2 regions of the Streptomyces sp. HUAS TT11 genome follow, and region 1 is predicted to be linked to the other one. Evidence: riboswitches for the same ligand, from Rfam matches in the RefSeq annotation. Region 1 holds a riboswitch; the other holds the start of a gene.

Evidence for each region. A riboswitch is a leader RNA that binds a small molecule or an ion and turns the genes downstream of it on or off. The one in region 1 is predicted to bind cyclic di-AMP.
Region 2: linked by a shared signal. The riboswitch ahead of ACSHXN_RS34190 (C40 family peptidase) and the one ahead of ACSHXN_RS11940 (M23 family metallopeptidase) in region 1 are both predicted to bind cyclic di-AMP.

Annotation. Positions count from the first base shown of each region.
Region 1 covers NZ_CP196184.1:2,644,900-2,664,911, reverse strand. The annotation lists gene ACSHXN_RS11975 (citrate synthase/methylcitrate synthase) at 1-127, shown strand, start outside; gene ACSHXN_RS11970 (hypothetical protein) at 384-620, opposite strand; gene ACSHXN_RS11965 (DUF6082 family protein) at 749-1,273, opposite strand; gene ACSHXN_RS11960 (CobW family GTP-binding protein) at 1,641-2,729, shown strand; gene ACSHXN_RS11955 (DNA gyrase/topoisomerase IV subunit A) at 2,731-5,187, opposite strand; gene ACSHXN_RS11950 (M16 family metallopeptidase) at 5,522-6,874, shown strand; gene ACSHXN_RS11945 (M16 family metallopeptidase) at 6,871-8,259, shown strand; cyclic di-AMP (ydaO/yuaA leader) riboswitch at 8,528-8,739, shown strand; gene ACSHXN_RS11940 (M23 family metallopeptidase) at 8,753-9,505, shown strand; gene ACSHXN_RS11935 (GntR family transcriptional regulator) at 9,707-10,393, shown strand; gene ACSHXN_RS11930 (HPr family phosphocarrier protein) at 10,633-10,914, opposite strand; gene ACSHXN_RS11925 (bifunctional acetate--CoA ligase family protein/GNAT family N-acetyltransferase) at 11,071-13,875, shown strand; gene ACSHXN_RS11920 (DUF5998 family protein) at 13,926-14,513, shown strand; gene ACSHXN_RS11915 (alkaline phosphatase family protein) at 14,513-15,703, shown strand; gene ACSHXN_RS11910 (thymidine kinase) at 15,779-16,429, shown strand; gene ACSHXN_RS11905 (VOC family protein) at 16,454-17,257, opposite strand; gene ACSHXN_RS11900 (sulfurtransferase) at 17,581-18,432, shown strand; gene sepH (septation protein SepH) at 18,490-19,527, opposite strand.
Region 2 covers NZ_CP196184.1:7,614,641-7,624,712, forward strand. The annotation lists gene bioD (dethiobiotin synthase) at 1-411, opposite strand, end outside; gene ACSHXN_RS34145 (adenosylmethionine--8-amino-7-oxononanoate transaminase) at 413-1,693, opposite strand; gene bioB (biotin synthase BioB) at 1,686-2,873, opposite strand; gene ACSHXN_RS34155 (8-amino-7-oxononanoate synthase) at 3,021-4,148, shown strand; gene ACSHXN_RS34160 (DUF397 domain-containing protein) at 4,292-4,516, opposite strand; gene ACSHXN_RS34165 (helix-turn-helix domain-containing protein) at 4,526-5,386, opposite strand; gene ACSHXN_RS34170 (ATP-binding protein) at 5,636-6,094, shown strand; gene ACSHXN_RS34175 (LysR family transcriptional regulator) at 6,142-7,059, opposite strand; gene ACSHXN_RS34180 (LysE family translocator) at 7,167-7,796, shown strand; gene ACSHXN_RS34185 (DUF6328 family protein) at 7,735-8,271, opposite strand; gene ACSHXN_RS34190 (C40 family peptidase) at 8,351-8,824, opposite strand; cyclic di-AMP (ydaO/yuaA leader) riboswitch at 8,828-9,025, opposite strand; gene ACSHXN_RS34195 (hypothetical protein) at 9,397-9,702, opposite strand; gene ACSHXN_RS34200 (ATP-dependent Clp protease proteolytic subunit) at 9,710-10,072, opposite strand, start outside.

The sequences.
Region 1 (20,012 bases):
CGCGACGGCCCGAGTGGTCGGCTGGAGCGCCAACATCCTGGAACAGGCACAGGACCCGAAAATCATCCGCCCGGCGGCCCGGTATGTGGGTCCGGTACCACCGGTCGCCGTGCCGGCGGTGGCGTGACGCCTGCGGCGACCGCCGAGGAGGGTCTCATACCTGAGAGGGTGGGGGGAGCGCCGCGGTCGAGGTCTACCGGGGCCCTTTCGAGAGCCAGGGCCGCGGGTTGTGCGCGAGGCCCGGAGCCGATCTGGCGCCGGGCCTGACGACGCGTGCCGCCAAGCGAGGACCGGGTGTTGTGCTGCTCGGCCGGGTGCGGCCCCTGGGCGCGCAGATGGCGTGCGGCGGGGCGATGCGAGTGTGGAGCTGAAGGGGTGGAGGCTCAGGCGTCCGGGATCTCGGCCTTGGCGCGGACCAAGGTCTCCCGGCTGATGATCACGATGCGTTCGTAGTCGGCCCGTGCGGCGTCGGCGGGCAGCTCGCTGTCCAGCCTGGCGGTGGCTTCGGTCCCGATGACGGCGAAGTTGCCGTCACTCAGTTCGAAGATGTCGGGGCAGGTCTCGCCTGTCACGCTGCCGCGTTCACGGGGAGATGCACCGATCCGGCGCACAATCTTCAAAGGTGATCCCGGTCCTCAGAGCAGTAGGTGGTACTGGTGTGGTCAGGTTAGCCTTTTGATGCTCCCGATGCGTTAACACCCCACTAGCCCAACTGGACTCATTCCGGCGTGTGTTGACTCCGAATGGGCTACTCCGCGGGCGGTTCGCCCACCACCCACCACTCGTCCGTGTCGGCGTCCTCGAGGTCCTGCACGATGCCGTCCATCATCCGGCCCACACGAGCCTCGGTCGAAGCGTGGTCGAGGCTGTCGCGGTGGTGTCGCGTGGCTTCCCAGTAGTCCCGGATCATGGGGTTCTGGCAGAGCACTCGAAGGTGTCCGTGCAGCTCCTGCCAGTTGACATAGCCGGCGAGGTAGCTCTTCAGGGCGTGGGAGTAGAGCGCGTTCGCGAAGAGATACTGCCGCCGCAGTCCGGGCTGCTCCGTGGCCGGTCGGCCGCTCAGGTCGACCGTGCTCATGACGGCCGCCAGCTCGGGATCGTCGATGGCCTTGCTCAGCAGATGGAAGTGCATACGTTGCTGCTCGACCTGCAATTGCAGCTCGACGGACCTGCGCTGCTGTCGGCTGAGGAACGCGAGAGCCGCCGCCCCGAACGCGAGTCCTGCCGCGGTGGCGGCGGCAGGCCCCCATGTCCCGTGCCTCTGTGTGGTCATGTCAACCCCCGAATCAGGCGACCGTCCGCCGGTCGTCGGATGCGGGTCTGCTGGAGGGGACCGGCGAGCGATGGGCGGCGCGCTTGCCGTCTCCCAGGGTGCCGAGCGGCTCTGATCGGCGGGGAGGCGGAGAGGAGGCGCACAGAGGGAAGTGCGGGTCGCGTTTCCCGGCGCCATGCCAAACGTGTGCCCCGCGAGCGCCGCTAACAATCGTTCACTTCGCAGGGTTTCCCCTCGCTCGTATCCTGATTCGGCATTCAGTCCACGTACGAGTGCGGCCCCCCTTCCGGTGCGAGCCGGTCCATGAGCCGTCCTCGTGCACCGCCGGCACGCGATCCGGCGCACGTACGGGTGGAAGAAGGGGTGTATGTTGAGCCGGCCGCCGAGTCCGCAGCAGATCCCGGTCGTGGTCCTCGCCGGATTCCTGGGTTCGGGCAAGACCACGCTGCTCAACCACCTCCTCCATCACAGCGGAGGCAGCCGGATCGGCGCCGTCGTCAATGACTTCGGGGACATCGAGATCGACGCCATGGCCGTCGCGGGGGCGCTCGGCGACTCCACGGTCTCCCTCGGCAACGGCTGCCTCTGCTGCGCCGTGGACGCCAGTGAACTCGACGTCTACCTCGACCGTCTGGCCCGGACCTCCGCCGGCATCGACGTCATCGTGATCGAGGCGAGCGGTCTCGCCGAACCGCAGGAGCTGGTCCGCATGGTGCTGGCCAGCGAGCATCCACGGGTGGTCTACGGCGGGCTCGTGGAGGTCGTCGACGCGGTGGAGTTCGCCGCCACCCGCGAGAGGCATCCCGAGCTGGACCGCCATCTCGCCCTCGCCGATCTTGTCGTCGTCAACAAGACGGATCGCGCCGAGGACAGCGATCAGGTCCTGGGGACCGTGCGGTCCCTCACCGACCGCGCCGCCGTCGTCCCGGCCGCGTACGGGCGCATCGACCCGGAGCTCCTCTTCGACTGCCGGCCGGCCGAGGAGCGGATCGGGCAGCTGTCGTTCGACGACCTCCACCGGCACGACCACGAGCACGGTGAGGCGAGCGCTCACCACGCCCATCTGCACGCCGGATACGACAGCCTCTCCTTCCGCTCCGACGTGCCCATGGAGCCGCGGCGGCTGCTGGAGTTCCTCGACAGCAGGCCGGAAGGCCTCTACCGGATCAAGGGATACGTCGACTTCGGCGCCGCCGACCCGCGCAACCGGTACGCGGTGCATGCCGTGGGGCGGTTCCTGCGGTTCCGTCCGGAGGCGTGGGAGGCCGGTGCCGAGCGGCTCACCCAGCTCGTGCTCATCGGGTCCGGCATCAACACCACGGCTCTGCGCAAGGAGCTCCAGGGGTGCACGGACGACGCCCCACACACCGACGAGCACGGCATGTGGGGCGTCCTCCGCTACGTCCGGGACGAGGAGACCGAGGCTCTCGCGAGCCCCGGTGACCTCGAGGACTGAATCACATCGGTCCCGCCACCGCCGCGACCGTCTTCGCCAGGGACACGCCCGAGCCGTCGCGTCGCGGGTCGAGCTCCGGCAGCTCGGCCGGTGTGCCGTTCTTCTGCGCGGCCCGGGCCGGCGTCGGGCCGGCCCAGGCGAAGGACAGGCAGTCCTCGCCCTTCAGGAACCGCTGGCAGCGCACACCGCCCGTGGCGCGGCCCTTGCGCGGGTACTGATCGAACGCCGTCATCTTGGCGGTGGTCTGGACCGAGTCGTCCAGCGTCCCGCGCGAACCGGCGACCGTGAAGACGACCGCGTCCACCGCCGGGTCCACGGCAGTGAAGGAGATCACCTTGGCGCCGTCCGTCAGCTTGATGCCCGCCATGCCGCCGGCAGGCCGGCCCTGGGCGCGTACCTGGGAGGCGGGGAAACGCAGCAACTGGGCGTCGTCCGTGATGAAGACCAGGTCCTCCTCGCCCGTGCGCAGTTCGACCGCGCCGACGATGCGGTCGCCCTCCTTGAGCGTGATGACCTCCAACTCCTCCTTGTTGGACGGGTAGTCGGGGACCACACGCTTGACGACTCCCTGTGCCGTGCCGATGGCGAGACCCTGGGAGGACTCGTCCAGCGTCGTCAGGCAGACCGCCGTCTCGTTCGCCTCCAGGGAGACGAACTCCGAGACGGGAGCGCCTCCGGACAGGCTCGGCCGCGCCGCCGTCTCCGGCAGCTGCGGAAGGTCGATCACATTCAGCCGCAGCAGCCGCCCGCCGGACGTCACCACGCCGACCTCCCCGCGGGCCGTCGCCGGGACGGCGGAGACGATCACGTCGTGCTTCGCGCGCTTGTCCTCGGTGTCCTCCGCGAACGGGTCGCCGTCCGCCGTGCGGGCCAGCAGGCCCGTCGACGACATCAGCACCCGGCACGGGGCATCCTCGACCTGGAGCGGAACCGTGGGCGCCGGGGTGCCGGAGGACTCCAGCAGCACCGTGCGCCGCTCGGTGCCGAACTTCTTGGCCACCGTGGCCAGTTCGGCGGAGACCAGCTTGCGCAGCTCGGCGTCCGAGTCCAGGATCCGCGTCAGCTCCGCGATCTCGGCGTTGAGCCGGTCCTTCTCCGCCTCCAGCTCGATGCGGTCGTACTTGGTGAGGCGGCGCAGCGGGGTGTCCAGGATGTACTGCGTCTGGACCTCGCTCAGCGAGAAGCGCCGCATCAGGCGCTCCTTGGCCTGCGCCGAGTTGTCGCTGGACCGGATCAGGCGGATGACCTCGTCGATGTCCACCAGCGCCGTGAGCAGACCCTCGACGAGGTGGAGCCGGTCGCGCCTCTTGCTGCGGCGGAACTCCGAGCGCCGGCGGACGACGTCGAAGCGGTGGTCGAGGTAGACCTCGAGCAGCTCCTTGAGGCCCAGGGTGAGCGGCTGGCCGTCGACCAGTGCGACGTTGTTGATGCCGAAGGACTCCTCCATCGGCGTCAGCTTGTAGAGCTGCTCCAGGACCGCCTCCGGCACGAAGCCGTTCTTGATCTCGATCACCAGGCGCAGGCCGTGCTCACGGTCGGTGAGGTCCTTGACGTCGGCGATGCCCTGGAGCTTCTTCGAGCCGACCAGGTCCTTGATCTTGGCGATCACCTTCTCCGGGCCGACCGTGAAGGGCAGCTCGGTGACGACCAGGCCCTTGCGGCGGGCCGTCACGGTCTCCACCGACACCGTGGCGCGGATCTTGAAGGTGCCCCGGCCCGTCTCGTAGGCGTCCCGGACGCCGGCGAGGCCGACGATCCGGCCGCCGGTGGGCAGGTCGGGTCCGGGGACGTACTTCATCAGGGTGTCGAGATCCGCGTTCGGGTGGCGGATCAGATGGCGGGCGGCCGCGATGACCTCGCCGAGGTTGTGCGGCGGCATGTTCGTGGCCATACCGACCGCGATGCCCGACGCGCCGTTCACCAGGAGGTTCGGGAAGGCGGCCGGCAGGGCCTCGGGCTCCCGCTCCTGGCCGTCGTAGTTGGGGACGAAGTCGACCGTGTCCTCGTCGATCGACTCGGTCATCAGGCCCGTCGCCTCGGCCATGCGGCATTCGGTGTACCGCATGGCCGCCGGCGGGTCGTCGTTCCCGAGCGAGCCGAAGTTGCCGTGGCCGTCGACCAGGGGCACGCGCATCGAGAAGGGCTGGGCCATGCGCACCAGGGCGTCGTAGATCGACGCGTCGCCGTGCGGGTGCAGCTTACCCATGACCTCGCCGACGACACGGGCGCACTTCACATAGCCGCGGTCGGGGCGAACGCCCATCTCGTTCATCTGGTAGACGATCCGGCGGTGCACCGGCTTGAGGCCGTCGCGCGCGTCCGGCAGGGCCCGGGAGTAGATGACCGAGTACGCGTACTCCAGGAAGGAGCCCTGCATTTCGTCCACGACGTCGATGTCGAGGATCTTCTCCTCGTACGCGTCGTCGGGCGGCGGGGTCTTCGTGCTGCGGCGGGCCATTGCTGCCGGCTCCTTCACAGTCTGTGCTGGGCATGGACGTGTCTGACGCGGACCATTGTGGACTGCCGCGGTGACAACGCCGACCAGTACCCGTCCCCAAGGCCTTTCCGGCGCTGGCGAAGGAGGTCACGGCGACGCCGTCGCGGGGGTCGCACGGTGCCGGTGCCGAGCGTGTCAACCGCGCGTTCAGTCGTCCACCTCCCGTAATCACGGTCTCGCTCTGGGCGTACGCCGCCCGGGAACTTGTCCACTTGCGTGCGCGCTTGCATACAGTGACAGCACCGGCAGGAAACGGCGGTTTTCCGCGACAGCTTCCGCGAGCGAAGGGACGTACATGCCCATGGGTCACACGGCCACAGCCGAGGCAGGCTCCGGGGGCCTGACAGCGACCGAGCACCGCCTGGCCAACGGGCTGCGCGTGGTGCTCTCCGAGGACCATCTGACCCCGGTCGCGGCGGTGTGCCTCTGGTACGACGTCGGCTCGCGCCACGAGGTCGCGGGCCGGACCGGTCTCGCCCACCTCTTCGAGCACCTGATGTTCCAGGGCTCCGCCCAGGTCAAGGGGAACGGCCACTTCGAGCTGGTGCAGGGCGCCGGCGGGTCGCTGAACGGCACCACCAGCTTCGAGCGCACGAACTACTTCGAGACCATGCCGGCCCATCAGCTGGAGCTCGCCCTCTGGCTCGAGGCCGACCGCATGGGCTCGCTGCTCGCCGCGCTCGACGACGAGTCCATGGAGAACCAGCGGGACGTCGTGAAGAACGAGCGCCGCCAGCGCTACGACAACGTCCCCTACGGCACCGCCTTCGAACGGCTGACGGCGCTCGCCTACCCGGAGGGCCACCCCTACCACCACACGCCCATCGGGTCGATGGCGGATCTGGACGCGGCCACGCTGGAGGACGCGCGCGCCTTCTTCCGCACGTACTACGCGCCCAACAACGCGGTCCTGTCCGTCGTCGGCGACATCGACCCCAAGCAGACGCTCGCCTGGATCGAGAAGTACTTCGGGTCCATCTCGTCCCACGACGGCAAGCCCGAGCCGCGCGACGGGTCGCTGCCCGACGTCATGGGCCGGGAGCTGCGCGAGGTGATCGAGGAGGAGGTTCCGGCGCGCGCCCTGATGGCCGCCTACCGGCTGCCGGAGGACGGCACGCGGACCAGCGACGCGGCGGACCTGGCCCTCACCGTCCTCGGCGGCGGCGAGTCCTCCCGCCTCTACAACCGGCTGGTACGGCGCGACCGCACCGCCGTCGCTGCCGGGTTCGGCCTGCTGCGGCTGGCCGGGGCGCCGTCCCTGGGCTGGCTGGACGTGAAGACCTCGGGCGACGTCGAGGTGCCGGTCATCGAGGCCGCGATCGACGAGGAGCTCGCCCGGTTCGCCGAGGAGGGCCCCACGGCGGAGGAAATGGAGCGCGCCCAGGCCCAGTTGGAGCGCGAGTGGCTGGACCGGCTCGGCACGGTCGCGGGCCGCGCCGACGAACTGTGCCGGTACGCCGTCCTGTTCGGTGACCCGCAGCTCGCCCTGACCGCCGTCCGGCGTGTGCTCGAGATCACGCCCGAGGAGGTGCAGGAGGTCGCCAAGGCCCGCCTGCGCCCCGACAACCGCGCGGTGCTCGTGTACGAGCCGGCCGAGGCCCCGGAGACCGCCGCGACCACCGACGAGAACGAGGAGTCGGCGAAGTGACCGAGCTTGCGACCATGGAGTTCCACCCGCAGCCCCAGGCCGGCGAGGCCAAGCCCTGGGCGTTCCCGGCGCCCGAGCGTGCGACGCTCGACAACGGCCTGACCGTGCTGCGCTGCCACCGTCCCGGCCAGCAGGTGGTCGCCGTCGAGGTACTCCTCGACGCGCCGCTGGACGCCGAGCCCGCCGGTCTCGACGGCGTCGCCACGATCATGGCGCGCGCCTTCTCCGAGGGCACCGACAAGCACTCCGCCGAGGGGTTCGCCGCCGAGCTGGAGCGCTGCGGCGCCACCCTCGACTCGCACGCCGACCACCCCGGCGTCCGGCTCTCCCTCGAGGTGCCGGTCTCCCGCCTGGCCAAGGCGCTCGGACTGCTCGCCGACGCACTGAGGGCGTCGGCGTTCGCGGACGGCGAGGTGGAGCGCCTGGTGCGCAACCGCCTCGACGAGATCCCGCACGAGATGGCCAACCCGGCCCGCCGCGCCGCCAAGGAGCTCTCCAAGGAGCTGTTCCCGGCCTCCTCGCGCATGTCGCGTCCGCGCCAGGGCACCGAGGCGACGGTCGAGGACATCGACTCCGCCGCGGTCCGCGCCTTCTACGAGCGCCATGTGCGCCCGGCGACGGCCACCGCCGTCGTGGTCGGCGATCTGACCGGCATCGACCTCGACGAGCTCCTCGGCGAGACGCTCGGCGCCTGGACGGGCTCGCCGGGCGCACCCCGCCCCGTCCCCCCGGTGACGGCCGACGACACCGGCCGCGTGATCATCGTGGACCGCCCCGGAGCCGTTCAGACGCAGCTGCTGATCGGCCGCATCGGCGCCGACCGCCACGACCGGGTGTGGCCCGCCCAGGTGCTCGGCACGTACTGCCTCGGCGGCACCCTGACCTCCCGCCTGGACCGGGTCCTGCGCGAGGAGAAGGGCTACACCTACGGAGTGCGCGCGTTCGGCCAGGTGCTGCGGTCCGCGCCGGACGGCACGGGTGCGGCGATGCTCGCCATCAGCGGCTCCGTCGACACGCCGAACACGGGACCGGCGCTCGACGACCTCTGGAAGGTGCTCCGCACGCTCGCCGCAGAGGGTCTGACCGACGCGGAGCGCGATGTCGCCGTGCAGAACCTGGTGGGAGTGGCACCGCTCAAGTTCGAGACCGCGGCCGCCGTCGCGAGCTCGCTCGCCGACCAGGTCGAGCAGCACCTTCCGGACGACTACCAGGCGACGCTGTATCAGGCGCTCGCCGGGACGGGCACGGTGGAGGCCACGGCCGCCGTCGTGAACGCCTTCCCGGTGAACCGGCTGGTGACCGTCCTGGTGGGCGACGCCGCGCAGATCGAGGAACCCGTCAAGGCGCTCGGGATCGGCGAAGTGAGCGTGGTGGCGGCCGAGTAGACCGACGCCCCGCGTCCGCAGGACCGAAGTCCGTGCGCGCGGGAAGCCGTCGAAGCGGCCGTGCCCATCGGGCGCGGCTTCGGTGCGGGCCCCGGTGATGTCGGTCACCGGGGCCCTGCCTCTTGGACTTTGTCCGTATTGCCATAGAGACGGTGGCTCTGCCCTGTGGGATGCGCTACAAACCCTCTGATCGGTTTGGCGATCGAAACAGGGCCCTCTTAGCGTCATCCGGGCTGTCCGTCAGGCACCGCGCCGCATCCGCGGCACCGGACAGCCATCGCCGAGTCCCCGTACGGCGCGAGCCAGGGGAGCCGGGGACCCACCCTCCTGCGCCGCCTTCGTGGCCGGAGGGGCCCGCTGCCGCCGTCCCTGCGGCCGCCAGCGGGCCCGATCCCTGGGGTGAATCGGGCGTGAAGCCCGTAGGAGACCTTCCTGCTCCGAACCCGTCAGCTAACCCGGTAGGCGAGAGGGAAGGAAAGGACCAGCCACACACATGGCGTTCACCTGCGCCACCGGGAAACACCGCCGTCCGAGCCGCGTGAAGCGCACGACCACGAACGCCGTGGGCGTCGCCGCGCTCACCACCACCGGCGTCATCGGTGCCCTGGCAGCTCCGGCGTTCGCCGCCGGCACCCCTGTCGAGCAGACCGGACTGATCCGGGCCGTCAGCATGGGCGACGAGGTCGCCGCGAAGATCGACGCCCAGGCCGCCGCCCAGAGGCAGGCCGCCGAGCTGAAGAAGGCCGAGGAGGCCGCCCGCAAGCGTGCCGCGCAGAAGGCGGCACAGGAGCGTGCGGCCAAGGTGCGCGCCGCCCGTGAGGCCGAGCGCCGTCGCCTGAACGCCTTCGTGGCGCCGATCTTCCACTCCTACGTCTCCACCGGGTACAAGACCGGCGGCTCCCTGTGGTCCAGCGGTTCGCACACCGGCATCGACTTCCATGCCGCCAGTGGCACGCCCGTGCACGCGGTCGGCTCCGGCACGGTCGTCGAGACGGGCTGGGGCGGTGCGTACGGCAACCAGATCGTCATCAGGATGAACGACGGCACCTACACGCAGTACGGCCACCTGTCGTCCATCGGGGTCTCCGCGGGTCAGCGGGTCACTCCCGGCCAGCAGATAGCCCTCTCCGGGGCCACCGGCAACGTCACCGGGCCGCATCTCCACTTCGAGGCCCGCACGTCCCCGGAGTACGGCTCGGACATGGACCCCGTCGCGTATCTGCGCGCTCACGGCGTGAACGTCTGACGATCCACCTCCGAGAGGCGCATTCGAAACGGGGGCGGCCCCGGCTCCCGAGCCGGGGCCGCCCCCGTTTCGAACGGCCGTCTGTCCAAAAAATATCCATGGATTCCGGCCCGCCGTCGGAAATGGCGAAGCACTGCAATAGAGTCGGTTGAACACACGTCAGCCGACGACGTTTCGCGGTGATTAAGGCGGAGGTCGGACATGCGTATTCCGGCGCACTCGGTATGCACGGCGATCCGTGACGACATCGTCTCCGGTGTCCACGAGCGCGGCAGCCGGCTCACCGAGGAGCTTCTCGCGCGCCGGTACGGAGTCTCCCGCGTCCCCGTGCGGGAGGCGCTGCGGACACTGGAGGCCGAGGGCTTCGTCGTCACCCGCAGACACGCGGGCGCGTGCGTGGCGGAGCCCACCGAGCAGGAGGGCGCGGATCTGCTGGACATGCGGATGCTGCTCGAGCCGCTCGGCGCCGCGCGCGCCGCCCAGCGGCGCACCGAAGCCCATCTCAAGGTGCTGCGCGGTCTGGTCAGGCTGGGCCAGGATCGGGCCAGGACGGGCGGCAGCGAGGATCTGCGCTCCCTGGGCGGCTGGTTCCACGAGACGCTCGCACAGGCCTGCGGGAGCCCCGCGCTGACGTCCACGCTCGCCCAGTTGCGGCACAAGATCGCCTGGATGTACACGGTCGAGGCGCCGCTCAGCCCCGTGGAGTCCTGGGCGGAGCACGGCGGCATCGTGGACGCCGTCGCACGCGGGGACGGCGAGCGGGCGCGGGCCGCCATGGCCGTGCACACCGAGCGTGTGACCGCCGCGCACCGGCTGCGCCTTCCCGGGTCCGCGGGCGGTGTGAGGACCTCGCAACATGCCGTAAACATGTCAGGGCTACGGCATTAACACGGGCACCGTATACAAAGAGGGATATCGGGGCGGGACTTAATTTCCGCTGCCCTTGTTCCCGCGTGCGCAGGAAAACCGGTGCGTACGATTTTCGTGTGCCGTGCCGAGCTCTTTTCCATGGGTTCCGGAATTCCCGCGCGGACGCGGAGCGGGTCGCCCTCGACGGCCGGAAAAGCGCGGAGCCGCGTCCGCCCGCATGGCGGAAGCGGCTCCGCCGCGTGGTGGTACCCGAAGGGTCAGACGGTCTCGGGAAGCTCCTCGAGACCCTCCGCGACCAGCTTGGCCAGGCGGTTCAGTGCGGCGTCGGCGCCTTCCGCGTCGGAGGCGAGGACGATCTCCTCGCCGCCCTGGGCGCCGAGGCCGAGGACGGCCAGCATGGACCTGGCGTTGACCGGGTCGCTGCCCGCCTTGGCGATGGTCACGGGGATCCCGGAGGCCGTGGCTGCCCGGACGAAGATGGAGGCGGGGCGGGCGTGGAGACCCTCGGCCCAGCCGACGTTGACGCGGCGCTCAGCCATGTGATGCTGCCCTTCAGGTGTTTCAGGTTGTCTAGACCAGTGTTCCACAGGTGAAGCGCGCCCAGGAAGGGGCGGCGGTCCATCCCGCCGGGCCCGGCTCGGTTCCCCTCAGCCTGCCTCGCGCCCCTGTCCGATGCGAGCCTTAGTCTGGGGCGCATGCAGACCGCGTCGGATCGGCACGACTACCCCGCCCACTGGGAGGCCGACGTGGTGCTGCGCGACGGCGGCACCGCGCGCATCAGGCCCATCACCGTCGATGACGCCGAGCGCCTCGTGAGCTTCTACGAGCAGGTCTCGGACGAGTCGAAGTACTACCGCTTCTTCGCGCCGTATCCGCGTCTGTCCGCCAAGGACGTCCACCGCTTCACGCACCACGACTTCGTGGACCGGGTGGGACTCGCCGCGACGATCGGCGGCGAATTCATTGCAACTGTACGGTATGACCGCATTGGCGTCGGCGGGATGCCCGCGTCCTCACCCGCGGACGAGGCCGAGGTCGCCTTTCTGGTGCAGGACGCCCACCAGGGGCGCGGCGTGGCGTCGGCCCTCCTGGAGCACATCGCCGCGGTGGCCCGGGAGCGCGGCATCCGCAGGTTCGCCGCCGAGGTACTGCCGGCCAACAACAAGATGATCAAGGTGTTCACGGACGCCGGGTACCGGCAGAAGCGCAGCTTCGAGGACGGCGTCGTACGCCTGGAATTCGACCTGGAGCCCACCGACCGGTCGCTCGCGGTGCAGCGTGCCCGGGAGCAGCGGGCCGAGGCCCGCTCCGTGCAGCGGCTCCTCGCGCCCGGCTCGGTCGCCGTGATCGGCACCGGCCGTGCGCCCGGGGGAGTGGGCCGCGGCGTCCTGGACAACCTCCGGGACGGCGGGTTCACCGGCCGCCTGTACGCGGTGAACAAGGCGCTGCCCGAGGACCAAAAGGAACTCGACGGGGTGCCCGCCCACCGCTCCGTACGGGACATCGCCCAGCCGGTCGACCTCGCCGTCGTCGCGGTCCCCGCCGAACATGTCCCCGAGGTCGTCGCCGAGTGCGGTGAGCACGGGGTCCAGGGGCTCGTGGTCATCTCCGCGGGTTACGCCGAGAGCGGCCCCGACGGGCGCGAGCGGCAGCGGGAGCTGGTGCGGCAGGCGCGCTCGTACGGCATGCGGATCATCGGGCCGAACACCTTCGGGATCATCAACACCGCACCCGGGGTCCGGCTGAACGCCTCCCTCGCACCCGAGATGCCGCGTCCGGGGCGCATAGGCCTGTTCGCGCAGTCCGGCGCCATCGGGATCGCCCTGCTCTCACGGCTGCACCGGCGCGGCGGAGGCGTCACGGGGGTCACCGGGGTGTCGACCTTCGTCTCCTCCGGGAACCGTGCTGACGTGTCCGGCAACGACGTCCTCCAGTACTGGTACGAGGACCCGGACACCGACGTCGCCCTGATGTACCTGGAGACCATCGGCAACCCGCGCAAGTTCAACCGGCTGGCGCGCCGCACGGCCGCGGCCAAGCCACTGGTCGTGGTGCAGGGCGCGCGGCACGGCGGCGCTCCCCAGGGGCACGCCGTACGGGCCACGCGCCTGCCGCACGCCACGGTGTCCGCGCTGCTGCGGCAGGCCGGCGTCATCCGGGTGGACACCATCACGGAACTGGTGGACGCGGGGCTTTTGCTGGCCAGGCAGCCGCTGCCCGGTGGGCCGCGGGTGGCGATCGTCGGCAACTCCGAGTCGCTGGGACTGCTGACCTACGACGCCTGTCTGGCCGAGGGGCTGCGCCCCTTGCCACCGCTCGACCTGACGACGGCCGCCTCGGCCGAGGACTTCCACCGGGCGCTGGCCGCGGCACTGGCCGACGACGCCTGCGACGCCGTCGTGGTGACCGTGATCCCGGCGGTCGGCGAGTCCTCGCCCGACGACGCAGCCCTGGCCCAGGCGCTGCGTTCCGCGGCGGCCGCGGCCCCCGCCAAGCCGGTGCTCGTGGTGCACGTGGAGCTGGGCGGGATGGCGGAGGCGCTGTCCGCGGCGACGAGCACGTCACCCCAGGCGCAGCGCGGCGACCTCCCGCCTCCGGCGGATCCGCCCCGCGCCGCGGCGCAGGCTCCGGAGGAGGCCCGCCTCATTCCCGCCTATCCCGCCGCCGAGCGTGCCGTCCGGGCTCTCGCCGAGGCCGTCAAGTACGCCCGGTGGCGGCGCGAGGCCACCGACCCGGGCAAGGTGCCCGAGTACGACGACGTGGACGAGAAGGGCGCCGCCGAGCTGATCCACGGGCTGCTCGCCCGCGGGGAGGGACTGACGCTCGGCACCGACGAGACCTGCGACCTGCTCACGCGGTACGGCGTACATGTGCGCAGGGCGCTGCCCGCGGCCACGCCCGAGGCCGCCGTGGCGGCCGCCGGCGAGATCGGCTACCCGGTGGCCCTCAAGGCCACCGCCCCGCATCTGCGACACCGCGCCGATCTGGGCGGTGTTCGTCTCGACCTCGCCGACGAGGAGCAACTGCGGCGGGCCTACACCGAGTTGACCGAGCTGTTCGGCCGGCCGCAGGAGCTGAGGCCGGTGGTCCAGGGCATGGCGCCACGCGGCGTCGACACCTTCGTACAGGCCGTCATCGACCCGGCGGCCGGTGCCGTGCTCTCGTTCGGACTCGCCGGGGCCGCCTCGCAGCTCCTCGGCGACACCGCGCACCGGCTGATCCCGGTCACGGACCGCGACGCCGCCTCCCAGGTGCGGTCGATCCGGACGGCCCCCCTCCTGTTCGGCTGGCGCGGTTCCGCCCCCGTGGACACGCCCGCCCTCGAGGAGCTGATGCTGCGCGTGTCGAGGCTGGTCGACGACCATCCGGAGGTCGTCGCCGTCACCCTGGAACCGGTCGTGGTCGCCCCGCACGGTCTGAGCGTGCTCGGTGCCACCGTGCGGCTCGCGCCGCCGCCCGCCCGCGACGACCTCGGCCCGAGGACGCTGCCGGTGTACTGAGCGGCGACAAGCGTGCCTCGCAGTCAGTGCGCCCCCGTAGGATGGACGTCATGGCCAAGACCAGTACGACGACCCAGGGGCTGCGGGCGGCGATCGAGCGCAGCGGCTACTACCCGGCTCTCGTGGCCGAGGCGGTGGAAGCGGCCGTGGGCGGCGAGCCCATCCGGTCGTACCTGGTCCATCAGGAGACCACGTTCGACGCGAACGAGGTGCGCCGCCATGTGACCGTGCTGGTCCTCACCGGCAACCGCTTCATCGTCAGCCACACCGATGAGCAGGCCGCCGACGACACCTCCCCGACGCCGTACGCGACGACGTCCACGGAATCGGTGAAGCTCGGCCGGATCTCGTCGGTCGTCGTCAGCCGCGTGGTCGCCAACCCGGAGTCGTACGCGCCCGGCACGCTTCCGCGTGAGGTCGTCCTGACGATCGGATGGGGCGCCGTCTCCCGCATCGACCTGGAACCCGCGGCCTGCGGCGACCCCAACTGCGAGGCGGACCACGGCTACACCGGCAGCTCGACCGCCGACGACCTCAGCCTGCGCGTCAGCGAGACCGGGGACGGCCCGGAGACGGTGCGCCAGGCGCTCGCCTTCGCGCAGTCCCTCTCCGAGGCGACCGCGGACCTCGCCGGCTGATGGCACTGACCACCTGGGACGACCATCCGGAGCCGCTCGCCGCCGGATCCGCGCCGCTCCCCGAGTACGGCACCGGCTCACTGGCCGACCTCCTGCCCACCTTGGCCGCGGGTATGGGGGTCCCGGGTCAGGCCGCCGCCATACCGGAGCTGACCGCGGCCGACCGCAACTGCGTGTTCCTGGTCGACGGCCTCGGGTGGGAGCAGCTGCGGGCGCACCCCGAGGACGCGCCTTTCCTCACCTCGCTCCTGGCGTCCTCGCGGGGCGGCACCGGCCGGCCGATCACGGCGGGCTACCCGGCGACCACCGCGACCTCGCTCGCCTCGGTCGGAACGGGGCTGCCGCCCGGCGCGCACGGTCTGCCCGGCTACACGGCGCGCAACCCGGACACCGGGGAGCTGATGAACCAGCTGCGCTGGCAGCCCTGGACCTCGCCGCGCCTCTGGCAGCCCTACCCCACCGTCTTCCAGCTGGCCCACGAGGCGGGCGTGCACACCGCCCAGGTCTCCTCCCCGGCCTTCGAGAACACCCCGCTGACCAAGGTCGCGCTCAGCGGTGGAACGTTCCTCGGGCGGCTGACGGGCGAGGACCGCATGGACCTCGCGGCCGAGCAACTCGCGGCGGGCAACCGGGCGTTGGTCTACACGTACTACGCGGAGCTCGACGGCGCCGGACACCGCTTCGGCGTCGACTCGGACGCCTGGCGGGGCCAGCTCATGTATGTCGACCGGCTGGTCCAGCGGCTCGCCGAGCAGCTGCCCCCGCGCACCGCTCTGTACATCACCGCCGACCACGGCATGCTCGACATCCCCTTCGACGAGCGGCACCGCATCGACTTCGACGAGGACTGGGAACTGCGGGCCGGAGTCGCCCTGCTGGGCGGCGAGGGCCGTGCCCGCCATGTGTACGCCGTGCCGGGCGCCGAGAACGACGTGGTGACCTGCTGGCGCGAGGTGCTCGGCGAGCAGTTCTGGGTGGCCTCGCGGGACGAGGCGATCGCGGCGGGCTGGTTCGGTCCGCACGTCGACGAACGGGTGTACCGGCGCATCGGCGACGTGGTCGCGGCGGCGCACGACGATGTCCTCATCATCGCGTCCGAGCGGGAGCCGAAGGAGTCGGCGATGGTCGGCAACCACGGCTCGATGACACCCGTGGAACAGCTGGTGCCCTTGCTCCAAGTACGTACCTGAGCGCGGTGCACGTCCCGGCGCCCGGTACGCTCCCCGAGATCCGCACGTCCTGACCCGAAAGGTCCTCATCCCCTCATGCCCGAGCTGGTGTTCTTCTCCGGAACGATGGACTGCGGGAAGTCGACGCTGGCTCTCCAGATCGAGCACAACCGCTCGACGCGCGGGCTGCAGGGCATCATCTTCACGCGGGACGACCGGGCGGGCGAGGGAAAGCTCTCCTCACGGCTCGGCCTGGTCAGGGACGCGGTCGAGGTGGCGGACGGACAGGATCTGTACGTGTATGTCGTGGACCATCTCTCGCAGGGCGGGCGCGCCGACTATGTGATCGCGGACGAGGCGCAGTTCCTCGCGCCGGTGCAGATCGACCAACTCGCCCGTGTGGTCGACGATCTGGGGCTCGACGTCTACGCCTTCGGTATCACGACCGACTTCCGCAGCAAGCTCTTCCCCGGGTCGCAGCGTCTTGTGGAGCTGGCGGACCGGGTCGAGGTCCTCCAGGTGGAGGCCCTGTGCTGGTGCGGCGCCCGGGCCACCCACAACGCCCGTACGGTCGGCGGGGAGATGGTGGTCGAGGGCGCGCAGGTGGTCGTGGGGGATGTGAACCGTTCCGCGGACGAGATCGGCTACGAGGTGCTGTGCCGTCGTCACCACCGCCGTCGAATGACGGCCGCCTCCGCCCGTGCGGCGGCGCTGTCCCCGGACGTCCTGCCCGTGGCGTCCACCTGACGCCTCACCGGTTCGGCCGGTGGGTCAGCCGAGCGGGCTGACCACGGAGAAGGTCGCGCCCTCGGGGTCCGCCACCGTGATCATGCGGCCCAGGGCCGTGTTGCACTGTGCCCGCACGACATGGCCGCCCAGCTCGACGACCCGGTCGGCGGTCTTGTCCGCGTCGCTGACCTGGAAATACGTCATCCAGTGCGCTCCCCGGTCCCGGGGCAGATCATGCCCGACGCCATGGATGCCGGCGACGGGACGGCCCTCGGTGTGGAGGGTGACGTAGTCGAAGTCGGGCGAGACGACCGGTTCCTCGGCATAACCGAAGACCGTCCGGTAGAACGTGGCGACGCTCGCCGTGTCGTAGGTGATCAGCTCGTTCCAGACCGGGGTGCCGGGGACGCCCGTCAGACCCGTGCCGAGGTGGTCGGCCGCCTGCCAGATGCCGAAGACCGCGCCCATCGGGTCGCAGGCGATCGCCAGCCGGCCGGCCTCGGCCGCGTCCAGCGGGCCGACACCCACGGTGCCCCCGCAGCTGCGCACCTGCTCGGCCGTCGCGTCCACGTCGTCCGACCCGAGATACGGGGTCCAGGCGATCGGCAGATGCCGGTCCAGGGGCAGCTGGCCGATGCCGGCCACCTCGTAGCCGTTGAGCAGCGCCCGGACGTAGGGCCCCAGGGGCTGTGGCCCGGGCTGGAACTCCCAGCCGAACAGCGCGTGGTAGAACTCCTGGGTCGCGGTCATCCCGTGCACCATCAGACTCACCCAGCACGGCGTGCCGGGTGCGTGCCTCTCGTGCGTCGTGCCGGTCAGGCCCGCCGACCCCCGTGCCTCGGTCATGGTCACTCTCTCCTCGGCCCCTTGTGGCGGCCGTTCGGCCTCCGCCTGCGCACTGCCCCGCCGCGTATCCGCATCGGCACGCTCCCTGCCGATGCCCACACGGTCGGTCGCACCCCGCTCTCCGGCCGCTCGTGTCGCGGCGCCGTACGGTCGGAGAATGCCCGGAGAAAGGTTTCTCGTCCGTTTCGGCGCGATTGCCGTGTGTTGACCATCAGCTGTACAGCATGTACCCGCTCCCGTACACCGGGTGAACGGACCTGTCCGGCGGAGCAGGGTAGCCGGACATCGGCGACTCGGCCACCCCGTGCGCGAGGATGGGGGTCATGAAGGCCATCATCTCCGCATCCGAACTCGCGAGCGACTTGGCGGCGTCCCGGCCGCCGACGCTCCTGGACGTCCGCTGGCAGCTGAGCGCTGCGGCAGCGGCCGGCGCTCCTCCCTTCGACGGGCGTGCCGCCCATGCGTCGGGGCACATTCCGGGCGCCGTGTTCGTGGATCTGGACGCCGATCTCGCGGGCCCGCCCGGGCCCGCCGGTCGGCATCCGCTGCCCACCCTGGAGCATTTCGGCGCGGCGATGCGGGCCGCGGGCGTGGTCTCGGACGCGCCGGTCGTGGTGTACGACGGCGGTCAGGGATGGTCCGCCGCCCGCGCATGGTGGATGCTGCGCTGGACAGGGCACCCGGACGTCCGCGTGCTCGACGGCGGACTGGCCGCCTGGGAGGGGCCGCTGGCCACCGGCGCCGAGGAGCCGGTCCCCGGCGACTTCCGGCCCGTACCGGGCGGGCTGCCGCTGCTGGACGCCGACGGCGCCGCGGCCGTGGCCCGCACCGGGCTGCTCCTGGATGCCCGGGCCGGCGAACGCTACCGGGGCGAGGTGGAGCCGATCGACCGGGTGGGCGGCCACATCCCCGGCGCTGTGTCGGCGCCGACGACGGAGAACGTGACCGGGAGCGGCCACTTCCTGCCCGCCGTCGAGCTCGCCCGGCGCTTCGAGTCACTGGGCGTCAAGGAGGGCACCGAGGTCGGTGTCTACTGCGGATCGGGTGTCTCCGCCGCACACGAGGTGCTGGCGCTCACGATCGCGGGATTCGGGGCCGCGCTCTATGCGGGGTCGTGGTCGGAGTGGTCGGCGGACGACAGCCGTCCGGTCGCGGTGGGCGCCGACCCCCAGTGAACACGAGGGGCGGGGAACACGCCCTCGCGTGTTCCCCGCCCCTCGTCCGTCTCTCTGCTACTCCTGCTTCTTGCGCCGTGTTCCGAACACGATCTCGTCCCAGCTCGGGACCGCGGCCCTGCGGCCCGGGCGGACACCGTCCGCCTCCGCCTGCCGGTCCGTCGCGCCGACCAGACGGTCGCGGTGGCTGCCGACCGTGCGCGGCATGAGGACGTCCGCGTACGCCGAACCGGCCGAGGCCGCGGGAGCGGGCGGCTCCTCCGCCGCGGGCTCCTGGACGGGTTCCTCCGGCGGGTCCGCCGGGCGCTCGGGCACCACCAGGTCCCCACGGAAGCTGGGCACCGCTTCGAGGAGGCTGGTGAGCGAGTCCCGCTCCCCGGTGGTCTCCTCCGCGGGCTCCGAGGACTGCGCCGGAAGCACGGGGCGCTCCGCCTGGCGCTCGAGGGCGCGGTCCATCCGGCCCTCGCGCGGCAGACGCGCGATCCTCGGCACGAAGGGATGACTCGGCTCGGACGCCGCGAGGTCGTCGGACTCGCCGATCAGCGAACGTGCCTCGTCGTCGACGGCCTGGACGAGCCGCCGGGGCGGGTCGTACGTCCAGCTGGCGGAGTGCGTCTCGCCCGCCACGAGGTAGACGAGGAGGACCTCCCAGGTGCCGTCGTCGCGGCGCCAGGAGTCCCACTGAACGGTGTCCTTCTGTGCACCGCGGAGCAGCAACCGCTCCTGGACCGCCTCGCCGAGTTGGGGACCGGCGTTCTCTCCGGGCCGGCGCACGGGCGTCTTGCGGGCCCGCTCGGCCATGAAGGCGCGCTCGGCGAGGACGGGTCCCTCGAAGCGGCGGACACGGTCGACGGGGATTCCGGCGAGCTGCGCCACCTCTTCGGCGGACGCGCCGGCACGTATACGCGCCTGGATGTCTCGGGGGCGGAGATGGCTCTCCACCTCGATCTCGATCTGGCCGAGGCGGGGACGGTCGCCGCGCACGGCGGCGCGGAGCCGTTCGTCGATCGGAAGCGTGTACTCCGTGCTGTCCGCAGCCTTCAGCACCAGCCGTGTGCCGTCATTGGAGACGGCCACGACACGCAGTTCGGGCATGGGGACCTCCCGGGTGGTGCCTGCCGACGTCACGTGCGTCGCTGCTTCCGCTAGTCGAGTGTGGCCTGCCCGGGTGCAGCCTGCCACAACCTTGCCGAGTTGCCCGGCGTGTCGGGCACCTGCCCTGGATCGCCGTTATGGCACGGTTACCTATCCGCAACGCTAAGTGACCAACTCCGTCACCCTGTGCAACTAGCCCCCTCCAAACGGTCCAGCAAGGCCCTGGACACCCTGGCGGGAGACCGGACCCAGGGCTCGCAACAGTACTCCATTCGGGCCACGTAAGTGGATCGGCACGCCGCCCAACTTCTGGCAAGGGGTGCGAGTTGGTCGCCCGTTGTGCCGTTTTCGTGCACATCAAACGTGGCGCACCTCACCCAATTGCCAGAATCGGAGCGAATTGTTTCGGACGCGCGTCCCTCATTTCATGCGGTCGGGCGACGGAAACGGGTGCGGATACGGGCGCAGAAGGGGGCGGGGGCGGA
Region 2 (10,072 bases), 5.0 Mb from region 1:
GAGCACCGGAGCGGCCAGCAGCCGGGCCGCGTCCGCCAGAGTTCCGCCCTCGTCGTCGAACCGCACCAGCAGTCCGCCGGCCCCCTCGACGAGCACGAGATCGTGCCCGGCGGCCAGTTCGGCCGCCGCCTCGGCCACCTCGTGCGGCCGCACGGCCCGCATGCCCGCCCGTCGTGCCGCGGTGGCCGGGGCCAACGGCTCGGGATAGCGCGCCAGTTCCCGGGTCGTCACGGCGCCGGCGAGCCGGGCCACCTCGTCGGCGTCCCCGCGTTCGTCGGGCCGCACCCCCGTCTGTGCGGGCTTGAGGACGGCCACCGACCGGCCCGCGGCGAGGGCCGCCGCCGCCACGGCAGCCGTCGTCACCGTCTTGCCGACTTCGGTGCCGGTCCCCGTGATCACCAGTACGGACATCTCAGCCCTCCCGTGCCGCCGCGCGCATCGCGCGCGCGATCCGTGCCACGTCCGCGTCCCCCGTGACATAGGGCGGCATCGTGTAAACGAGGTCGCGGAACGGGCGCAGCCAGACGCCCTCCCGCACCGCCGCCCGGGTGGCGGCCGTCATGTCCACCTCGTGGTCGAGCTGGACGACCCCGATGGCGCCGAGGACCCGCACCTCACGCACGCCCGGCACGGCCGCCGCCTCCGCGAGCCCCTCCGTGAGACCCGTCTCGATCCGCTTGACCTCCGCGTGCCAGTCCTGGCCGAGCAGCAGCTCGATCGAGGCACGGGCCACGGCGGCCGCCAACGGGTTTCCCATGAAGGTGGGCCCGTGCGCGAGCACCGGAACCTCTCCCCGGGAGATCCCCTCGGCCACCCGCGGGGTGCACAGTGTCGCCGCCAGGGTCAGGTAGCCGCCGGTCAGGGCCTTGCCGACGCACATCACGTCCGGGGTCACCGCCGCGTGGTCCGCGGCGAACAACGCGCCCGTGCGGCCGAACCCGGTGGCGATCTCGTCGAACACCAGCAGGACGTCGTGCGCGTCGCACGCCTCGCGCAGTACCCGCAGATAGGCGGGGGAGTGGAAGCGCATGCCGCCGGCGCCCTGCACCACGGGTTCGACGATCACCGCGGCCAGTTCGTCGGCGTGACGCGCGATCGTGTCGCGCAACAGGTCGGCGTAGGACTCCTCGTAGGCGGCCGGCGGTGCCTCGGTGAAGAGCTGCCGCGGCAGGACGCCCCGCCACAGCTCGTGCATCCCGCCTTCGGGGTCGCACACGGACATCGGATGCCAGGTGTCGCCGTGGTAGCCGCCCCGCCAGGTCAGCAACCGCTGTTTGGCGGGGCGGCCGAGCGACCGCCAGTACTGCAGGCACATCTTGACCGCGACCTCGACCGAGACGGATCCGGAGTCCGCGAGGAAGACATGCTCGAGACCGTCGGGCGACATGTCGACAAGGAGCTTCGCCAGCCGGACGGCGGGCTCATGGGTGAGCCCGCCGAACATCACATGGCTCATCCGCGTCAGCTGTTCGCGCACGGCCTCGTTCAGCACCGGGTGGTTGTAGCCGTGGATGGCCGACCACCACGACGACATGCCGTCGACCAGTTCGCCGGAGCCGTCGGCCGGACGCAGGCGCACTCCGCTCGCCGACTCCACGACGAGCGGCTCCTGCCGGCCGGGCATGGGACCGTACGGATGCCAGACGTGCTGCCGGTCGATCGCCAGCAGTTCGTCCACGGACAGATCAGGCATTGGGCGCGAGATCCGTTCCGGCGCCCCGGCGGCGGACGGCGACGAGATCGGTGCGGGGCTCGCCGGCCTGCGGCGCGGAGTCGGACCCACCGGCGACGCCGTCCTCGTGGGCCCCGCACCCCGCGCCTTCGTGGGCTCCGCATCCGGCGCCCTCGTGCGATCCGCAGCCACCGGACACACGGTGCTCGGGCAGCGTCAGCCGGTCCGTGCCCTCCACCTCGAACCCGGCGTCCGCGATCATCTCCAGGTCGGCCCTGCCCGCCTGGCCCTCGCTGGTCAGGTAGTCACCCAGGAAGACGGAGTTGGCCAGGTGCAGGGCCAGCGGCTGGAGCGTGCGGAGGTGGACCTCGCGCCCGCCCGCGATACGCACCTCCACATCGGGGCACACGAACCGCACCATCGCGAGGATCCGCAGACACCGCTGCGGGGTGAGGTTCCACTCCTTGGCGAGCGGGGTGCCCTCGAAGGGGATCAGGAAGTTCACCGGAACGGAGTCGGGGTCCAGTTCCCGCAGCGCGAAGACGACGTCGACCAGGTCCTCGTCGCTCTCACCCATACCGGCGATCAGTCCCGAGCAGGCCGACAGGCCGGCGGCGTGCGCCTTGTTGACCGTGTCGACGCGGTCGGCGTAGGTGTGGGTGGTGGTGATGTCCCCGTACGTCGCCTCGGACGTGTTGAGGTTGTGGTTGTAGGCGTCGGCGCCGGCCGAGTGCAGCCGTTCGGCCTGGCCGTCGGAGAGCAGGCCGAGGCAGGCGCACACCTCGACGCCCTCGTTCTGCTCCTTGATGGTCCTGATGGTGTCGGAGACCCGGTCCACGTCCCGGTCGGTGGGCCCGCGGCCGCTCGCCACCAGGCACACCCGTTTGGCCCCGCCCGCGACACCGGCCGCCGCGGCCCTGGATGCCTCCTCCGGCTTGAGCCAGGTGTACTTGAGGATCCCGGCCTTCGAACCGAGCCGCTGGGAACAGTAGGAGCAGTCCTCGGGGCACAGGCCGGACTTGAGGTTGACGAGATAGTTGAGTTTCACCCGTCGGCCGAACCAGTGGCGGCGCACCTTGCCGGCCGCGGCCACCACATCGAGCACGTCGTCGTCGGAAGTGGCGAGGACGGCCAGAGCCTCCTCGCGGGTCGGCAACTCGCGCCGCAACCCCTTGTCCACCAGCGTGTTCAGCAGGTCCATGGAGACCGATCCTGTCCTACCCGAGGGGTCCGGGCCAAGGAGACTTCGCACAACAGACTCCGTTCGACGTGTGGGTATTGCCACACCCTGGGTGGCTGGTCGTCCCGCTAGTGTCTGTGCACTGCCTACAAAAGACCCGGAGGACCCATGGCGTTCGGCTGGATCGACGAGCAGGCGCGGGCACGCCGCCGAGCGGGACTCGTGCGCACGCTGCGCCCCCGCGCCGCCGACTCCCCGCTCCTCGACCTGGCGAGCAACGACTATCTGGGTCTGGCACGCCACCCGGAGACCACCGAGGCGGCTGCGGAGGCGGCCCGGGTGTGGGGCGGCGGCTCGACCGGCTCCCGGCTCGTCACCGGCACCACCGAGCTGCACGGCGATCTGGAGCGCGAGCTCGCGGAGTTCTGCGGTGTCGAGTCGGCCCTCGTCTTCTCCTCCGGATATGCCGCCAACCTGGCGGCGGTCACCGCACTCGCGCCGCACGGCTCCCTGATCGTCTCCGACGCGGGCAACCACGCCTCGCTCATCGACGGCTGCCGGCTCGCGCGGGGCACCACCCAGGTCGTCGCGCACGCCGATCCCCAGGCGGCCCGCAAGGCACTCGACACCCACCGCGGGCCCGCCGTCGCGGTCTCCGACACGGTGTTCTCGGTCGACGGCGACGCGGCCCCGCTGGCCGAACTGGCGTCCGTCTGTCGTGAGTACGACGCCGGCTTGGTCGTCGACGACGCCCATGGACTCGGGGTGCTCGGCGCCGGCGGACGGGGTGCCGCGCACGCGGCGGGCCTCGCGGGCGCGCCGGACGTGGTGGTGACCGTGACCCTGTCGAAGTCGCTGGGCAGCCAGGGCGGCGCAGTCCTCGGGCCTGCGCGGGTGATCGACCATCTGGTCAACGCGGCCCGGACGTTCATCTTCGACACCGGGCTCGCTCCGGCCGCGGCGGGCGCGGCGCTCGCGGCGCTGCGCCTGCTGCGCCGCGAGCCCGAGCGTGCACAACGGGCCCGCGCGGTGGCGACGGCGCTGTACGCACGTCTCACGGCCGAGGGCCATGAGGCGGTGCGGCCGGACGCCGCCGTGGTCTCCGTGCGGGCGCCCTCCCCCGAACTGGCCCTGCGGTGGGCGGCGGACTGCCGCTCGGCGGGGCTCGCCGTCGGCTGCTTCCGCCCACCGTCGGTGCCCGACGGGATTTCACGACTGCGACTGACCGCTCGCGCCGACCTGACCGATGAGCAGGTCGAGCGCGCCGTACGTGTGATCGGCGAGACGCGGCCGTGAGTCGGCGAAACGGCCGTGCATCGCGCGTCGTACGGGTGGTGCGCCCGGAGTCGTAGGCAGTCGTGAGGGAGTGATCGCTACGGAAGTGACTCGGAAATCAGCGGAAATTTGGCTGATATATGCCTGAGTTGCTTCGAAGGTGATCAGCTCAGTCCGGTCAGAAAATCCTCCCAGGCGTCGGGGGTGAACAGCAGGGCGGGGCCGGTCACGTTCTTCGAGTCGCGCACGGCCACAAGTCCGGTCCAGCGCCCGGCGGTCGGCCGCGCGGTCTCCACGCAGTTGTTCATTCCCGTACTCCGGCTGCTGCGCAGCCATCGCACGCCGTGCAAGGAGGTACTGGCGGGGATGTGCCGAGGCAGTGCTGACATGGTGCCTCCTTATGCTTCGCCGGCCAACGCGGCGATGTAATCCAACGAGTCCTCGGGTGAAAGGGCGTGGATCTGAAGGGCGTCGAAGGCCTCGCTGTAGGCCTGGAGGTCTTCTTTCCGCTCGAGGTAGAGGCTACTCGTCAAGTGGTCGAGAACGACGACATCCAGATCAGATCTGCTCGGAAATGAGAAGATTACGAAAGGCCCGGTGACCCCGATGTGTGCCCCGGCGGCGAACGGCAGGACCTGAAGCCGCACCTGCGGCAGCCGGGCCGCCTCCCGGAGCCGCTGCAACTGGTGCGCCATCACCTGCGGGCCCCCGACCACCCGGCGCAGCACCGCCTCGTCCAGGACGGCGGACAGTTCGAGCGGGGGATCCGCACGCAGTACGTCCTGGCGGGCCAGCCGCACCTCCACCAGGGTGTCCAGCTCGGCCTCCTGAAGCGCGCCCACGGCGGCCCGGGTGACGGCGCGCGCGTACTCGGGCGTCTGCAGCAGCCCCGGCACCACGGAGGTCTCCAGCGTGCGCATCCCGCTCGCCTGCGACTCCAGACTGATGAAGTCGCGGTAGGTCGGCGGCAGCACCCCGCGGTACGCGTGCCACCAGTTCTGCCGCCCGCCGCCGTCCTCGGAGCCGGCCAGTACGAGCAGCAGTTCGCGCAACTCGGGGTCCTCGGCACCGTACGCGTCCAGCAGCAGACGCACATCGGTCGGTTTCACACCGCTGGCACCCGTCTCGATCCGGCTCACCTTCGACTGGTGCCAGCCGACGAGAGACGCGGCCTCACCACTCGTGAGCCCCGCCCCGGTCCGCAGGGCACGTAATTCGGTGCCGAGTTTGCGACGGCGCACCGCTGGTCCGTACTGCATGGCCGACTCCCTCCGCATGGCGCGCGGTTTTCACGGCGACGGTAGAGGATGCGTCCGTCACCCACCCAAATACGGTCGGTCGTCGCAGAGTTCACCGCTTCGGGCGACAGATATATGCATATCTCGAGGGATCGCACCCGATGGGGCCCTGGTGATGGCAGTGTGGCGCGCAGCACCAAGTCCGGGACCGCTACTGAACCAACCGCTCCGTGTCGGACTCCGGTCCCGAGGGAAAGGGACGACGTCGCCATGGCAGACCATCAGGAAGCATCCGTCACTCTGCCGAGCGATCCAGCCTCGGTGTCCGCCGCCCGACAATATGTTTCGAACGTCCTCGCCGAATGGGGACTGCCGAGCGACACCGAAGTCGCCGACACCGTACGCCTGATCGTCTCCGAACTCGCCACCAACGCGGTGCAGCACACCCTTGGTCAGTCCCCCACGTTCACGGTCGACATCGTGCTCGACCGGGACGAGTTGCTGCGCATCGGGGTCACCGACAGTCATCCGCGCTTCCCCAAGCGACTGCCCGCGGCCGTGCAGCAGGACAACGGCCGCGGCATGGTGATCATCCGCTGGCTGACCGCGGAGCACGGCGGCAGACTCACCGTGCGACCCACCCGCGAGGGAGGCAAGACGGTGGCGATCGAACTGCCGTGGGCCGCACCGGTGCAGTCCGTCACGGCCGTCGGTCAGCAGGAACCTTGAAGCGGCGGTGGCCGTGCCCGGACCGGCGGGCCCGACGCCGCGCCTCCTCAGACGTGCCGGGCCGCGCGGCCGAAGGCGCCGCGCAGCAGGGCCCGGAAGGCGTCGGCCGCGGGTGCCGCCTCGTCGGTGCGGTAGGCGACCGAGACAGTACGGCGCAGGGTGCCCGGTTCCAGATGACGCGACCCCACCGGTGTCGCCGCGGTCCTGGCCACCATCTCCGGCACCACCGCCACCCCGAGCCCCGCACTGACCAGTGCGCACACCACGGCGTATCCCGGTGTCTCCACCACCACGGACGGGGTGGCCCCGGCAGCGGCGAGAGCGGCCTCCACGCCCTGCCTGGCCGGGTGCCGCGGCGCCATGCTGATCAGCGGCTGCCCGGCCAGCTCGGCGGGGGGCAGCCGTGAGGCGTCCGCGGTGAGCGCGTGGCCGGGGCTGGTGACCAGCACCAGCTCCTCGACCAGTACCGGGTCCAGGGACACCGAGGCCGGCAGCGGTACCGGTTCGGCGGGCTCGTAGGTGTGCGTGAGCGCCAGGTCGATGTCGCCCGCCGCGACCGCCTGGACCCCGGTCGGCGGGTCGTAGTCCGCGACCGCCAGCTCGACGTCCGGATAGGCCCGGCGGAAGGCGCTCAGTGCCGGTGGCAGCAGATGGATTCCCGCGGTGGGGAAGGTGCCGAGCCGCAGGGTGCCACCCGCGAGGCCCGCCAGGCGTGCCAGTTCGTGCCGCGCCCGCTCCAGCTCGTCCAGTACCCGTCGAGCCCGCACCACCAGCAGCTCGCCCGCGCCGGTCAGCCGCGTCCCGCGGGCGTGGCGCACCAGCAGGGCCGCTCCCGCCTCGCGTTCCAGTTTGGTCAGCTGCTGGGAGAGCGCGGGCGCGGTGTAGCCGAGTCGCTCGGCGGCCCGGGTGATCGAACCGGCCTCGGCCACCGCCACCAGCGCCGCGAGTCGTGTCGGGTCGTACACATGGGCCCCTTGGGTTCGGGGGATCGACGAGACCAAAGAGATGCTTAAGACAGACCCAGGATATTCCATATACCTGCTGAAGGCCCGTGCCCGGCAGGGTGGGGCGCATGGACACACAGCTCATCGCCTTCACCGGGGTCGCCGCAGGCATGGTCGCCATGCCCGGTGCCGACTTCACCGTCGTCGTGCGCAACGCCTTGATCTCCCGGCGGGCCGGTGTCGCGTGCGCCCTGGGGATCGCGGCCGGGCTGCTCATCCACACCACGCTTGCCGTCGCCGGGGTCGCGACGGTGCTGGTGGCCGTGCCCGGGCTGTTCCGCACGCTCCAACTGCTCGGCGGGGCCTACGTCCTGTATCTGGGTGTGCGGGCACTGGGTGCGTCCTGGCGCCCGCGCCCCGCCGCCGCGCCGCCGCGGGCGGAACAGGAGGCCTCTTCGGGGCGGCCGATGTGGCAGGGGTTCGTGACCAACGCCCTCAACCCGAAGGCCTCCCTCACGTTTCTGAGCCTGCTGCCGCAGTTCGTGCCCGCGGGCAGCCCCGCGCTTCCCCGGACCCTGGAGCTCGCGCTGATCGTTCTCGTGCTCGCCCTGGTGTGGTTCCCCGTCGTCGCGCTGCTGGTCGACAGGCTCGGCAGGTGGCTGCGCAGCCCGCGCACGGCACGAGCGCTGGAAGCGGTCACCGGGAGTGCTCTGACCGCTCTGGGCCTGCTGCTCGTTCTGGAGCCGCTGCTGATCTGACGACGGCCCGCTGGACCAGCCGGGGCATGATGCGCCACAGCCCGGCGCAGACCACGAAGGTGCCGGTGGAGGCCGCGATACCGGCGGCGCGGCCGAGGGACACATCCACCACCAGCAGCACCGACCCGGTGAACGCGAGTGTGAGGACCACCAGTCCCGCGGCGGCCAGACGGGACGAGATCCGCACGATGGCCGGCTTGGCGTGCTGCTGGAAGAGCGTGCGGTGCAGCGCGGCGGGTGCCATGAACAGCACCGCGGCCAGCATGGAGAGCAGGAGGGTGCAGACGTATGTGGTGCGCTGGGCGGTGTCGAGGGACGGGAAGCGCTGGGTGAAGGCCAGGGTGAGCAGGAAGGCGAAGAGGATCTGCACACCTGTCTGGATGACGCGCAGTTCCTGCAGCAGCTCGGCGAAGTTCCGATCGGCGCGCTCCAGCGGCGTCTCGTTCCGTTCGTCGTGGGGGGATCGGTCGGCCATGGTCAACGAGTAACCGCTCCGGACCGCCTCACGCGCGGGTGGGGCGGCGGCGTGTCGCGCCGCCACCCCACCGGCCGGGTCAGCCGACCCGGCCGTACCACACGCGCTTCGTCCACAGCTTCTGGAGCCTCACGACGTCACCGGTCTTCGGTGAATGCCAGATCCTTCCCTTCCCGGCGTAGATGCCGACGTGGTAGACGTTCCGACCCGAGTGGAAGAACACCAGGTCTCCGGCCCTGCGCCGGGAGGCGGAGATGTGGTGCGTCCTGTTGTACTGAGCCGCGGCCGTCCGGGGCAGCTTCTTGCCCGCCTTCTTGAACGCGTACAGCGTGAGCCCCGAGCAGTCGAAGCGACGTGGCCCGGTGGCCCCGTACTGGTACGGGGCGCCCCTCTTCGCCGCCGCGACCTGGAGAGCCTTCGTCGCCAGGGAAGCGGCCGCCGCGTCGGCGCTGAGACCGGGGACGGTGATGCTGCCGCCGACGGCGGCGAGGGTGAGGGCCGAGGCGGTGCCGGCCCGGGTCAACAGCGACGGGACACGATTGAGCGCAGACATGCGCAACCCTTCGTCAGCCGCCTGTGAAGGATGACCTGTCGGATTCGGGCTGGCGAAGTAGCCCGGCCGCTCACGCGGCTTCACCCCAAGGACCGTCCGGATCTCTCTCGGACGGCCCGCCTTGCCGGGTCCTCCACTCCTGCCGATCCACTCCTGTCGACCGGTCGTCCGGGCGGCGGCAGGATTCGGCGTCCGCCCGGACCGCCCCGCCGCGGGTGGCGGGGGCTTGTCGTCAGGAAGGGATCTTCACGTACAGGCGTCGGAAAATCACAACGAAATCGGGGGTTTGTGGTGTTACTCACCACTCACTCGTTCGGCTGGACATCCCTGCGACCGGGGGCCGTTGGGGGGACGAGTGAGGCCCCGACCTGCACCGGAGCACCTCATTCCGCCCTCGGGCTACGCGCGTTGCCCAACTTCGCGGGCTCTCCGAAGGAGGGGTCCCTACTCCAACCAGGGGTACACCATTTGGTTCGTTTGAACCGCGCGTGGACGGTCGGTGCCCCCCGAAGCACCACACGACGACCCCTGCCGCCGCAACTCGCCGTCCACTGCGCGTCAGTCACATCCCGTCAATCCGCACCGGGCGGCAGCGCGATGCGGGCGGCGCGGCGTTCGCCGTCCAGGACCCGCAGCGCCCGGGTGAGAGTGGGGCCGTGCAACTCGTTCTCCCCCCTCTGGTGCATGAGCGCCAGCGCCTCCCGCAGTGCCGACGCCTTGCTCACCAGGGCCTGGGCGGCCCGCAGTCCGCGGTAGGTGTCACCGGAGTGCACCGGGTTGATGCGGCCGAGGAGATCGACCACATCGAGGTAGCGGTCGATCAACTCGGCCTCGGCGCGGGTGAGTGCGGGCAACGGGGGAAGTTCGGGGGGCAGCATCGGGCGCTCACCTCGCGCCGGGCGCGGTGCGGGACGCCTTGCGGCTCGTGATGATGCCGTCGACCAGCCCGTACTCCACGGCTGCCGGCGCGTCGAAGATCTTGTCCCGCTCGATGTCCGCCGCGATGCGCTCCGGGCTTTGGCCGGTGTGCCGTACGAGCATGTCCTCCAGTTGATTGCGGGTACGCGTCAACTCTGCGGCCTGAATGGCCAGATCGGTGGCCTGCCCCTGGACGGGCTCGGGCAGGGACGGCTGGTGGATCAGGATCCGTGCGCCCGGCAGTGCGAACCGCTTGCCGGGTGCGCCGCCCGCGAGCAGAACGGCCGCCGCGGACGCCGCCTGACCGAGGCAGACCGTCTCCACGTCGCA